3 regions of the Cellvibrio zantedeschiae genome follow, and region 1 is predicted to be linked to each of the others. Evidence: predicted binding sites of a transcription regulator. Region 1 holds the regulator's gene; each other region holds the start of a gene.
The links. Region 1 encodes sigma-54, which starts transcription at its own class of promoters, with help from an activator protein. Its sites were predicted from a motif close to TGGCACANNNNTTGCNNT; they were not measured.

Region 1 (3,149 bases):
CTGTTATTGATGCGGCAGTGCGGGATTGCAATGCCGTGCCCAACGCCTGTTGACCCCAAACGCTCGCGCGCAAGAAACCGACGCACTAAATCATCGGCATCAATGGTTGAAATATCTTGCGCAATAACTTCTGCAAGTAATTCCAATGCGCGTCGTTTGCTGCTGGCCTCAAGGCTACTGCAAGCGCGTTCGGGTGTTAACAGTGATTGAATTTGCATAGTTGTCCGAGCTTTTAGCGATGGCTGCGCATCTTTTCTTTATGTTTAATTAGCTGGCGATCCAATTTGTCGGCCAGGGAATCTATTGCTGTATATAGATCGGGATCTGTGGCATCGGCAAAAATATCTTTTCCGCTAACGTGTAAAGTGGCTTCCGCTTTTTGTTCGAGTTTATCAACCGAAAGAATAACGTGAGTATTAGTGATGCGGTCGTGATGATTGCTTAAACGCTCCAATTTGCTGATCACGTAATCTCTCATTGATTCGGTAACTTCTACGTGGTGGCCACTGACATTTATTTGCATAGATACATCCTCGGTGGTTACATGAGTGCCAAATGCACTCACAAAATATTTCCAGCTTAATATTTTCAGTTAAAGTGTTTTGCGCTCATTCGATGGCGGAATGTTGAGCGACTCGCGATATTTAGCAATGGTGCGGCGTGCAACCTGAATGCCTTGTTCGCCGAGTAGATCGGTAATTTTGCTATCGCTTAGTGGTTTTTTAGGGTTCTCCGCGCTCACCAGCTTTTTGATCAGGGCGCGAATGGCTGTGGAAGAACATTCGCCACCGGAATCTGTGCTCACATGGCTGGAGAAAAAATATTTCAGTTCAAAAATACCTTGCGGTGTGTGCATAAATTTTTGCGTAGTCACGCGCGAAATAGTCGATTCATGCATCTCAACAATTTCCGCAATATCATGCAGTACCAATGGCTTCATTGCTTCGGCGCCGTACTCCAAAAAGCCTCGTTGTTTTTCAACGATACAACTGGCCACTTTTAACAGGGTTTCGTTACGGCTTTGCAAACTTTTCAAGAACCAACGCGCTTCCTGCAAATTGTCTTTCAGGAATGTATTGTCACTGCTGGAGTCCGCACGTTTTACCAGCGATGCATAATCAGAGTTGATGCGTAAACGCGGCGCTATTTCCGGATTTAACTCTACCATCCAGCGGCCTTCACGTTTTTCCACAAAAACATCGGGCACTACATATTCTGTTTCACCGCTGGCAATCATGTCGCCGGGGCGTGGATTCAGGCTTTGAATCAAGCTTACCGCTTGGCTAAGCTCATCCTCTTTAAGTTTGGTCCTGCGCATTAACTGGCGGAAATCGCGGCTTGCCAGTAGTGGTAAATATTGTTTGGCAATGAGTTTTGCTTCGGCCAAAAAGGGCGTTGAAGCATCGAATTGTTGCAGCTGCACACTCAAGCATTCGGCCAGGTTTTGGCTGCAGGCGCCGCAAGGATCAAACTGTTGGATGCGGTGCTGAACCGCTTCCACTTCATCCAGCTCCAAATCATCCCATTCGGTGATCAGGCCACTGAAAATGTCTTCTAATGTGACTGATAGCATTCCGCTAGGTTCAACCGCATCAATAATTGCCATGGCAATTATGCGGTCGCGATCAGACATAGGCGTGAGATTGAGTTGCCACATAAGGTGGTCGTACAGCGAATCAGTAGCGGCGCGGCGACTTTCAAAATCGTTGTCGTCGTTTTCGTAATTGGTAGATCCACTGGATTGGCTGGTTTGGTATACGTCATCCCAACTGGTATCTACGGGTAAATCGGCAGGAATGGCTTCGTTCCATTCGGTTGCGCTTTCGCTGTAATCATCTGTGCCGGCGTAGTTATCGGTGTCAGTAAAACTTTCGCTTTCTCTGAAGCCATCGCTGTCACCAAAATTGGTTTCGCCAAAGCTTTCATCGCCAAACTTTTCGCTGCTGGATTCGTTGTACGTCATCTCACCGGAATAGCTCTCGCTAAAATCGTCGGTACCGCTATCGCTGGTGGCTGCTATTTCCTGGGTGCGAGCGTAGTCGCTGTCTTCAAATTCGGTATTGGATGATGACGGAGTATCAAAGCTATCTTCCACTTCCAACATGGGGTTGGAATCAAGAGCTTCCTGAATTTCTTGTTGGAGATCTAAGGTCGATAATTGCAACAGGCGAATCGCTTGTTGCAACTGCGGGGTCATGGTCAGTTGTTGACCGAGCTTGAGTTGTAGAGATTGCTTCATTATTCGAACGAAAAACCCTTAGCTAGCGAAAGAGGCGAGCAAAAAACTAAACACTGTTAGATGGAGTTTAGTCAGGGTTTGACGACTAGGCAATAACTCAATGGCGCTAAAGGGAAATATTTAAAGCAATCTTTATGCCTAATGGTTAAGGATTTTAATTTGTCAAGGAAATGGACGACGAAAAGCTTAAAGTTTGAAGTCTTCGCCAAGGTAAACCTGACGAACTTTATCGTTGGCGAGAATAACGGAAGAGCTACCGCTGGCAATGATATGACCTTCGCTAACAATGAATGCTGTTTCGCAAATGTCGAGGGTTTCGCGCACGTTGTGGTCGGTGATTAACACGCCAATGCCGCGATCTTTTAGGTGGCGAACAATTTCTTTGATGTCGGCAACCGAGATGGGGTCAACGCCCGCAAAAGGTTCGTCGAGCAGGATAAATTTTGGATCTGTCGCCAAGGCACGGGCAATTTCCACGCGGCGACGTTCACCACCTGATAGCGACATACCGAGGCTGTCGCGAATATGGGTGATGTGGAATTCTTGCAGTAAGGATTCCATTTTCGCCAGGCGCTGCTTGCGGTTAAGGTCTTTGCGGGTTTCAAGAATCGCCATGATGTTATCGGCAACGCTGAGCTTGCGGAAAATAGACGCTTCTTGTGGCAAGTATCCAATACCGGCACGGGCGCGGCCGTGAATAGGCAAGTTGGTGATATCCAAATCATCAATTAATACGCGGCCATTGTCGGCTTCCACCAAGCCGGCAATCATATAAAAACAGGTAGTTTTACCGGCGCCGTTAGGTCCTAACAGGCCAACAATTTGGCCGCTGCTAACGGAAACTGAAACATTGATAACGACTTTGCGTTTTTTATAGCTCTTGGCAAGGTGTTGCGCGTGGAGGCTGGCC
Region 2 (3,149 bases), 710 kb from region 1:
ATAGAAGAATTAAGCGTAGTGATCCACAAGGCGTTGTTGGGTGATAGCACTTACGGCAACTTGTGTGTCCTCATCAGTGGCTACATCTTTATTGCCAGCTTGTCCCTTTTGATCTTTGGCTTCGCCTTGTTGGCGACTGAACGATTTATCCGATACGTCTACATTAACCAAATTCAAACCCTGCTCACTGAACATGTCGCGCAGGCGCCCCATGTTTTGGTCAAGCACCTCACGCACTACCGGGTGATGACTTGTGAAGTTAACCGTAGTCTGCTCCTGATTAACGCTGACCTTAACTTGCATTGGCCCAAGATTTTCAGGGTTGAGGTGAATTTCTGCCGAACTCACATTTTGCGCCGCTAACCATAAGACTTTCTCACCTACCGCCTGGCTCCATTGGGGCTGACCAACAGGTACAGGCACTGCGGTCTGAACAACAAAGCCACGGGCAGAAGGTGTATTGGCATCACTGAAACGCAACATCGAATCCAAAGCGCTAGTAGCTGGAGCGCTATTAGTTGAATTAGCTGGCGCAGCGGCAGACGTAGCTCCTGCATCGCGCCCCGCCGATTCAGGTATGGAAATATTTTGCAGGGTTTTCTCGAAACTGGCCTTAGGATCCAGTGACTGGTTTTGTGTTTGATTTGCATCTGCTGCCAAGGGCTGGTTGCTCGCAACCTGAGGGGCCTGCCTGGATGCTGAATTCTCTACAACCTGAGGAGCAGGTATAGCGCTAAGTCCATCCGCCGTTGAAGCATCCTCCCCAAGTGGAACTGAGGTTGCCGCCTGTGTTGCAGGTGTTTTTGGAAGAGCTGAAGTACCTGCGGTCGTTAATGCAATAGCTGCTTGATCAACAAGGGTATCCGGCGAATCTGTAGCTGCAATTTGAGGAATTGGAGATGTTTCAAGATCAACCACAATTTCGGAAGATTTGGACGATAAAGATTCAGCTGTTGCTTGTTGCTTTAGTGCGGCCCCCGCGTCAGCTGTGGTGGCAAGCACATCTACATTCGGAATGCCTTGATCTGCCGTTGTGGTCAGCATATCCACATTCAAAACGCTTTGATCTACCGCTTCTGTACTGCTCGATACCACGGTGTTTCCTGCTGGAGAATCACCAGCAGCTATCGCAGGTTCGCTTTTGGTCATGTTTGCAGGCAAGTTAAACCCGGACTCAATAATAGATTTAACATCTATGGCACCTGCAGCTAAAACTTCCGCAGGCAATTCCACCGCAGTTAAGGCGGCAGGAACTATAGGTGCTGCCACCACTGGAGAAGCAAGGTCGGTAGCCACTTCATCTTCCGTCGTGTTTTTAGCGGTGGATTTTTTGCCGCCATCTTTGCTTGATGATTCTTTGTTTGCATCGTTACCTTCGCTGGATTGAGGATTGGAATCCTGATTGGCTAGCTTATCGCTCTTCTCAGCTTTGTTTTCGGTGGTGTCTACCTGCTCGCGCGAGCGATTTTCTTCAGCTTGTTTAACCGGTGCAGAGGGCTTTCTCTCAACGTCATTCGCTGGCTTGCGGTTATCAGCAGCAGCGACTTTTTTAGGAGCAGGTTTTGCAACTTTTTCATCTTGCGCTCGCACGCTTTCATGAACATCTTTAAAACTTTGTTGGAAGCTGGCGGCGTTATCATCCTGATAGTTGCGTTTGGGTACCGATGCCTGAGCGGCAGGCGCCTGTACGGATTTGAGTAAAAAATTATTTGCAGAGCTGTTATTCATTGCCGCCACCTCGTTGTATTGCCACCACAAAACCACAAAACGGCAAGGGCTTGCCGCTTTCGAATGGATTTTGTTATTGATTTACGATTTCAACAAGATAAAAGCAAGGGAGGTGCCAAAAGGCGATAGAACAGTAAAATTTATTATTCGTTGCTAACCAAGAAAATCCAGCATCTTTTGTTTAACGATTAAAAACTCCGCTTCAATCCGCGAGACATCTTCAGGCAGGGTGAAAAATTTTTGATCGAGAGCGTTGCGCTCTACAACTGAACACAAGCTAGCCAAAAACACGGCGCCTAAATTACTACTACTACCTTTAAAGCTGTGGGCGGTTCTGCGAATCAAATCTGCATTTTCACTTTTCACTAATTCATGAAGCGCTACCAAGCGATCACTAGAGTCTTTCAAATAGGTTTCAATTAAAAAACCAAAATCATCTTCCATAACTTCTTTAAGCGCATTCAACGCATCGTAATCTAAATGTTGGGGGTCGTTCATAAGCTAATCCAGGCACGCAATTCATTCACAGGATGATCAACAGGCTAGTCATTATTAACCCATTCGAACACCACTTCAACCATGTTACCAGAACCATAATAACGCACCGTTTTACAGAGCTTTTCCACTATGCCTATACCACGCCCACTATAGCCGGTTACCAATAACTCCTTACCTTGTCGTGCACTATAATCAAAACCTTCACCACTGTCTTCAACACGCAGCGTTAATGAGCCTCCTTCAATGTTGGATGAATACGCAAAATAAATATGAACAAATCCGGTAGTAATTTCATTTAACAGTTTTTCACGCTGGGTGTAATACTCAGTAAAACCTTCAGGTGTTTTTTTAATGTCGCCACTTAACCCAAGTACACCATGCTCAAGTGCATTGGAATAAAGCTCTGCCAAAATAGTGTATAGGCTGCCACTAAAGCCGCGCAGGTCTGGTTCTTCTGTCAGAATATTCAGCAAAAAAGGTAAAGGGTCGAATGATTTAAAACTGGTTGGTTTAACTTCAAATCGCAACTCCCACTCAACTTGCGCCATTTGTTGCGACTGATTGAAGTTGTAATTGGGATGACTAACATTTTCCGGTGCTTGCATACAAATTTCGATCATGGATAAATCGTCGTCTTGCTCGCCGGAACCAATAAAATTTTTAACGCCCAACAAAATTTCATCAAATGCAGATTGGCTACAATCATTTTCTTCAAACAATTGTAACAGGCGCTCTTCACCAAACATTTCGCCGTCTGAATTGCGTGCTTCATGAATCCCATCTGACCACATAAAAACTCTATCGCCAATATCGAGGTCGTAGAATTGCGCATCATCCTTAAAACTTTTTTCTGGCAAAACTCCAAGCGGCAAATGAGAGGACCGCATGGGAATAACAGTACCATCTTGGCGATAAATCATTCC
Region 3 (3,149 bases), on a different contig from region 1:
TAAAGAGCGCATTGCGCCTGTGGGTAAAGTTTGTATGTCTGGTGAGCCTTGCGCCGCAGCACCAGCCGCGCCTGCATCTGCTGGCCCCAAGTCAGGCAAGGATTTATATGGCAGCGTTTGTGCCACTTGTCACGGTACTGGTGTGCTCGGTGCGCCCAAGTTCGGTAATGCTGGCGATTGGGGTCCTCGTGCGGCCAAAGGTTTGGACACTCTTTATACGCACGCTATCGGCGGCTTCAACAGCATGCCACCAAAAGGGACATGTGCTGCTTGTTCCGATGATGAGATTAAAGGCGCAGTAAAATATATGGTAGATGGCAGTAAATAAGCTGTCGTTACTCTGCCCAATAAAAAAGCCAGCATTAATGCTGGCTTTTTTATTGGACGCATTACCGTCTGGTTAATCTTTCTGGCAACCGAAGTTGGATTGCTTGGAGGTATTCGTCGTTAGGCGCATTTTTAACAAGCGCAGCTAAGAAGTCGTTGCTCCTCATTGTCAGGCACATTGATGCCAGAAGTGTTCAGCTAGAGGAAAGGGGAGGTGGGTAGCTTTCGAAGTTCAATCAGAGCGCGAGTAACAGCAAGCTTATAGCTGAGGTTTGGCGGGCGTAAGTATTGTGGCGAGCTGAATTGCGTGTCGAGTCAAGGCGTGGGCCATGGTAGCGAACCCGCTAAAATCTCGACATACAAATGAAAAAGCCAGCTCCTTGTGGGAGCTGGCTTAAACAATTATCACCTTATTATGGGTGACAAATTAACTTACTTGGCAGCACGTCTACGAGCAGCGCCAAGAGCTACCAAGCCCAAGCCCAACAGTACTAAGCCTGCTGGTTCTGGAACTGCAACGTTGGTAAATACGAATTGGTGATCGTTATAATCAAGGTCGCCTAGATTGAAAAGATCTTCGAACGCGATGTAAGTGCCTGGAACGATGCTGTGGCCATGGATATCGCTACCACCGCTGAATGAAGTCGCGTAGGTATGGTTTTTCTTGTCAGTGTTGTGCACTGGAACAGAGTACCAGCTGTTATTGATTGACAATACTTGCAACACGAATTCCAGTGTATCGCCTGAGTTAACATTGCCGAAGCTTATTGAGTTGCCGTAGTGAGAAACGTTGTTGGTTAAACCGTAGATGCCAGTATCAACGCCATTTACCTTCAAGCCAATACGGCTTACATAGCTTGCGCTAGAGCCGAAAAAGTAAGCTGAAATGTTGCCAGTGCTGGCAGCATGGAAAGTATTGGCTGGTGCTGGGGTACCAACATTTGGATATGGAATAGCGTCAGCGTTTGCCATTGAAGCTGCAGCGCCGAGTACAAGACCTGCTAACAATTTAAATTGAGTTTTCATCTGTAAAGACTCCTTGAGTTAAAAATCTGAACTAGTTCACACTAGTTGGGTCGATTGTTTGAACTAGTTCACACTAGTGGTCTTTATGATGCAAGTGATGAGCCAACTGACATAATTCTTTTAAAATCAAAATGTTGGTGTGTTTTTGGCTGCATTGGTAGGGTTTCGGTGTAAAGTAAGTCGACATCTAGACTTGCGGGGGGTTAATCAAACAAATTCAGTAGGCTGGACAGTGTTTCCGCTCCTTGCGCTGTGTTTTTTTCCGGGTTGTGTTCGCCAAATCCTTCGTGTTCAACATCTTCTTTTGGTAGTTCGTCCAAAAAACGGCTGGGCGTAGTTGGGCTGTGTTCGCCAAACTGTTTGCGCTTGCCAGCTAGCGTCATGGTCAAGGTTTTTTGCGCGCGAGTGATTCCCACGTAAGTCAGGCGGCGCTCCTCTTCAATATTGTTATCGTCGATGCTATTGCGGTGCGGTAGTAAATCCTCTTCCATGCCCACCATAAACACGTGCGGAAACTCCAGGCCTTTGGATGCGTGCAGGGTCATTAACTGTACTTGGTCGCTTTCATCTTCCTCTTCCTGGCGCTCAAGCAAATCTCGCAATACTAATTTAGCGATGGCATCTTGAATGCGTTTTTCGTCGTCTTCATCGTCGTCGGCAGTTTTGTCCAAGCTTTTTTGTAGGGATTCGACCAGATAAAAGACGTTTTCAATACGTTTTTCGGCGGCTTTGCTGCTGGGCGAGTTTTGATGCATCCAGCCCACATAATCGATGTCATCAATCATCTCGCGCACACCGGCGATGGGGTCATTGGTTGTGCAGTTGAGGGCAACCTGTTTCATCCACTGCGAAAAACGTAATAAGCGCTCTAGATTTTTTTCGGGGATATGGCTGTGGAGGCCCACTTCATCCAAGGCTGCGAACAAACTGATTTGGCGTTGGCTCGCGTAGCTGCCGAGAGCTTCCAGTGTGCTGGTGCCTATGTGGCGGCGCGGGGTGTTGACGATGCGTAAAAATGCGTTGTCATCATCGGGATTAACCAATAAACGCAAATACGCCATTATGTCTTTAATTTCGGTCTTGGCGAAAAATGAGGAGCCGCCGCTGATTTTGTAGGGAATCTGGTGTTGCTGTAATTTCATTTCCAGCAACCGCGATTGATGATTGCCTCGGTAGAGCACAGCGTAATCGCGAAATTTATTTTGTTTACGCAAGCGCTGGGTCAAAATTTCGGTGGCAACGCGCTCAGCTTCAGCATCTTCATTTGCGCAGCGCACCACGCGGATAGGGTCGCCCAAGCCCATTTCACTCCACAGCGCCTTATCAAATTCGTGTGGGTTATTTGCAATTAAATGGTTAGCAACGCGCAGAATGCGACTGGTGGAACGATAATTCTGTTCGAGCTTGATCAGGCGCAGTTGCGGATAGTCGACTTTCAGTTGCGCCATATTTTCTGGCCGCGCGCCACGCCATGCATAAATTGATTGATCGTCATCACCCACCACCGTTAACGCGCCGCGGTTACCGACCAGCAATTGCACCAATAGATATTGACTAGAGTTGGTGTCTTGATATTCATCCACTAATAAATAGCGAATTTTTTTCTGCCAGCGCAAAAGTATTTCGCTGTGCTGCCGAAATAGGTCCACAGGAATTAAAATCAAATCATCAAAATCGACAGCATTGTATGCGCGAAGTGCTTGATTATATTGTTGATATACCAAGGCTATAGTTTGTTCGCCTGGACTTTGCGCTAACTCCAATGCTCGTTTGGGGGTGATTAAATCATTTTTCCA

Region 2: IE104_RS05465 (flagellar hook-length control protein FliK) is a predicted target of sigma-54. The motif match lies at 1,829-1,846, and genes of this name have one in related genera.
Region 3: IE104_RS14480 (PEP-CTERM sorting domain-containing protein) is a predicted target of sigma-54. The motif match lies at 1,441-1,458, and genes of this name have one in related genera.

What each region holds. Positions count from the first base shown of each region.
Region 1 covers NZ_BMYZ01000001.1:509,676-512,824, forward strand. Annotated here, with positions in the region: gene IE104_RS02280 (PTS sugar transporter subunit IIA) at 1-218, opposite strand, end outside; gene hpf (ribosome hibernation-promoting factor, HPF/YfiA family) at 233-523, opposite strand; gene IE104_RS02290 (RNA polymerase factor sigma-54) at 593-2,239, opposite strand; gene lptB (LPS export ABC transporter ATP-binding protein) at 2,426-3,149, opposite strand, start outside.
Region 2 covers NZ_BMYZ01000001.1:1,222,780-1,225,928, reverse strand. Annotated here, with positions in the region: gene IE104_RS05465 (flagellar hook-length control protein FliK) at 10-1,728, opposite strand; gene IE104_RS05460 (Hpt domain-containing protein) at 1,882-2,226, opposite strand; gene IE104_RS05455 (ATP-binding SpoIIE family protein phosphatase) at 2,271-3,149, opposite strand, start outside.
Region 3 covers NZ_BMYZ01000003.1:93,438-96,586, reverse strand. Annotated here, with positions in the region: gene IE104_RS14485 (c-type cytochrome) at 1-328, shown strand, start outside; gene IE104_RS14480 (PEP-CTERM sorting domain-containing protein) at 760-1,353, opposite strand; gene rep (DNA helicase Rep) at 1,557-3,149, opposite strand, start outside.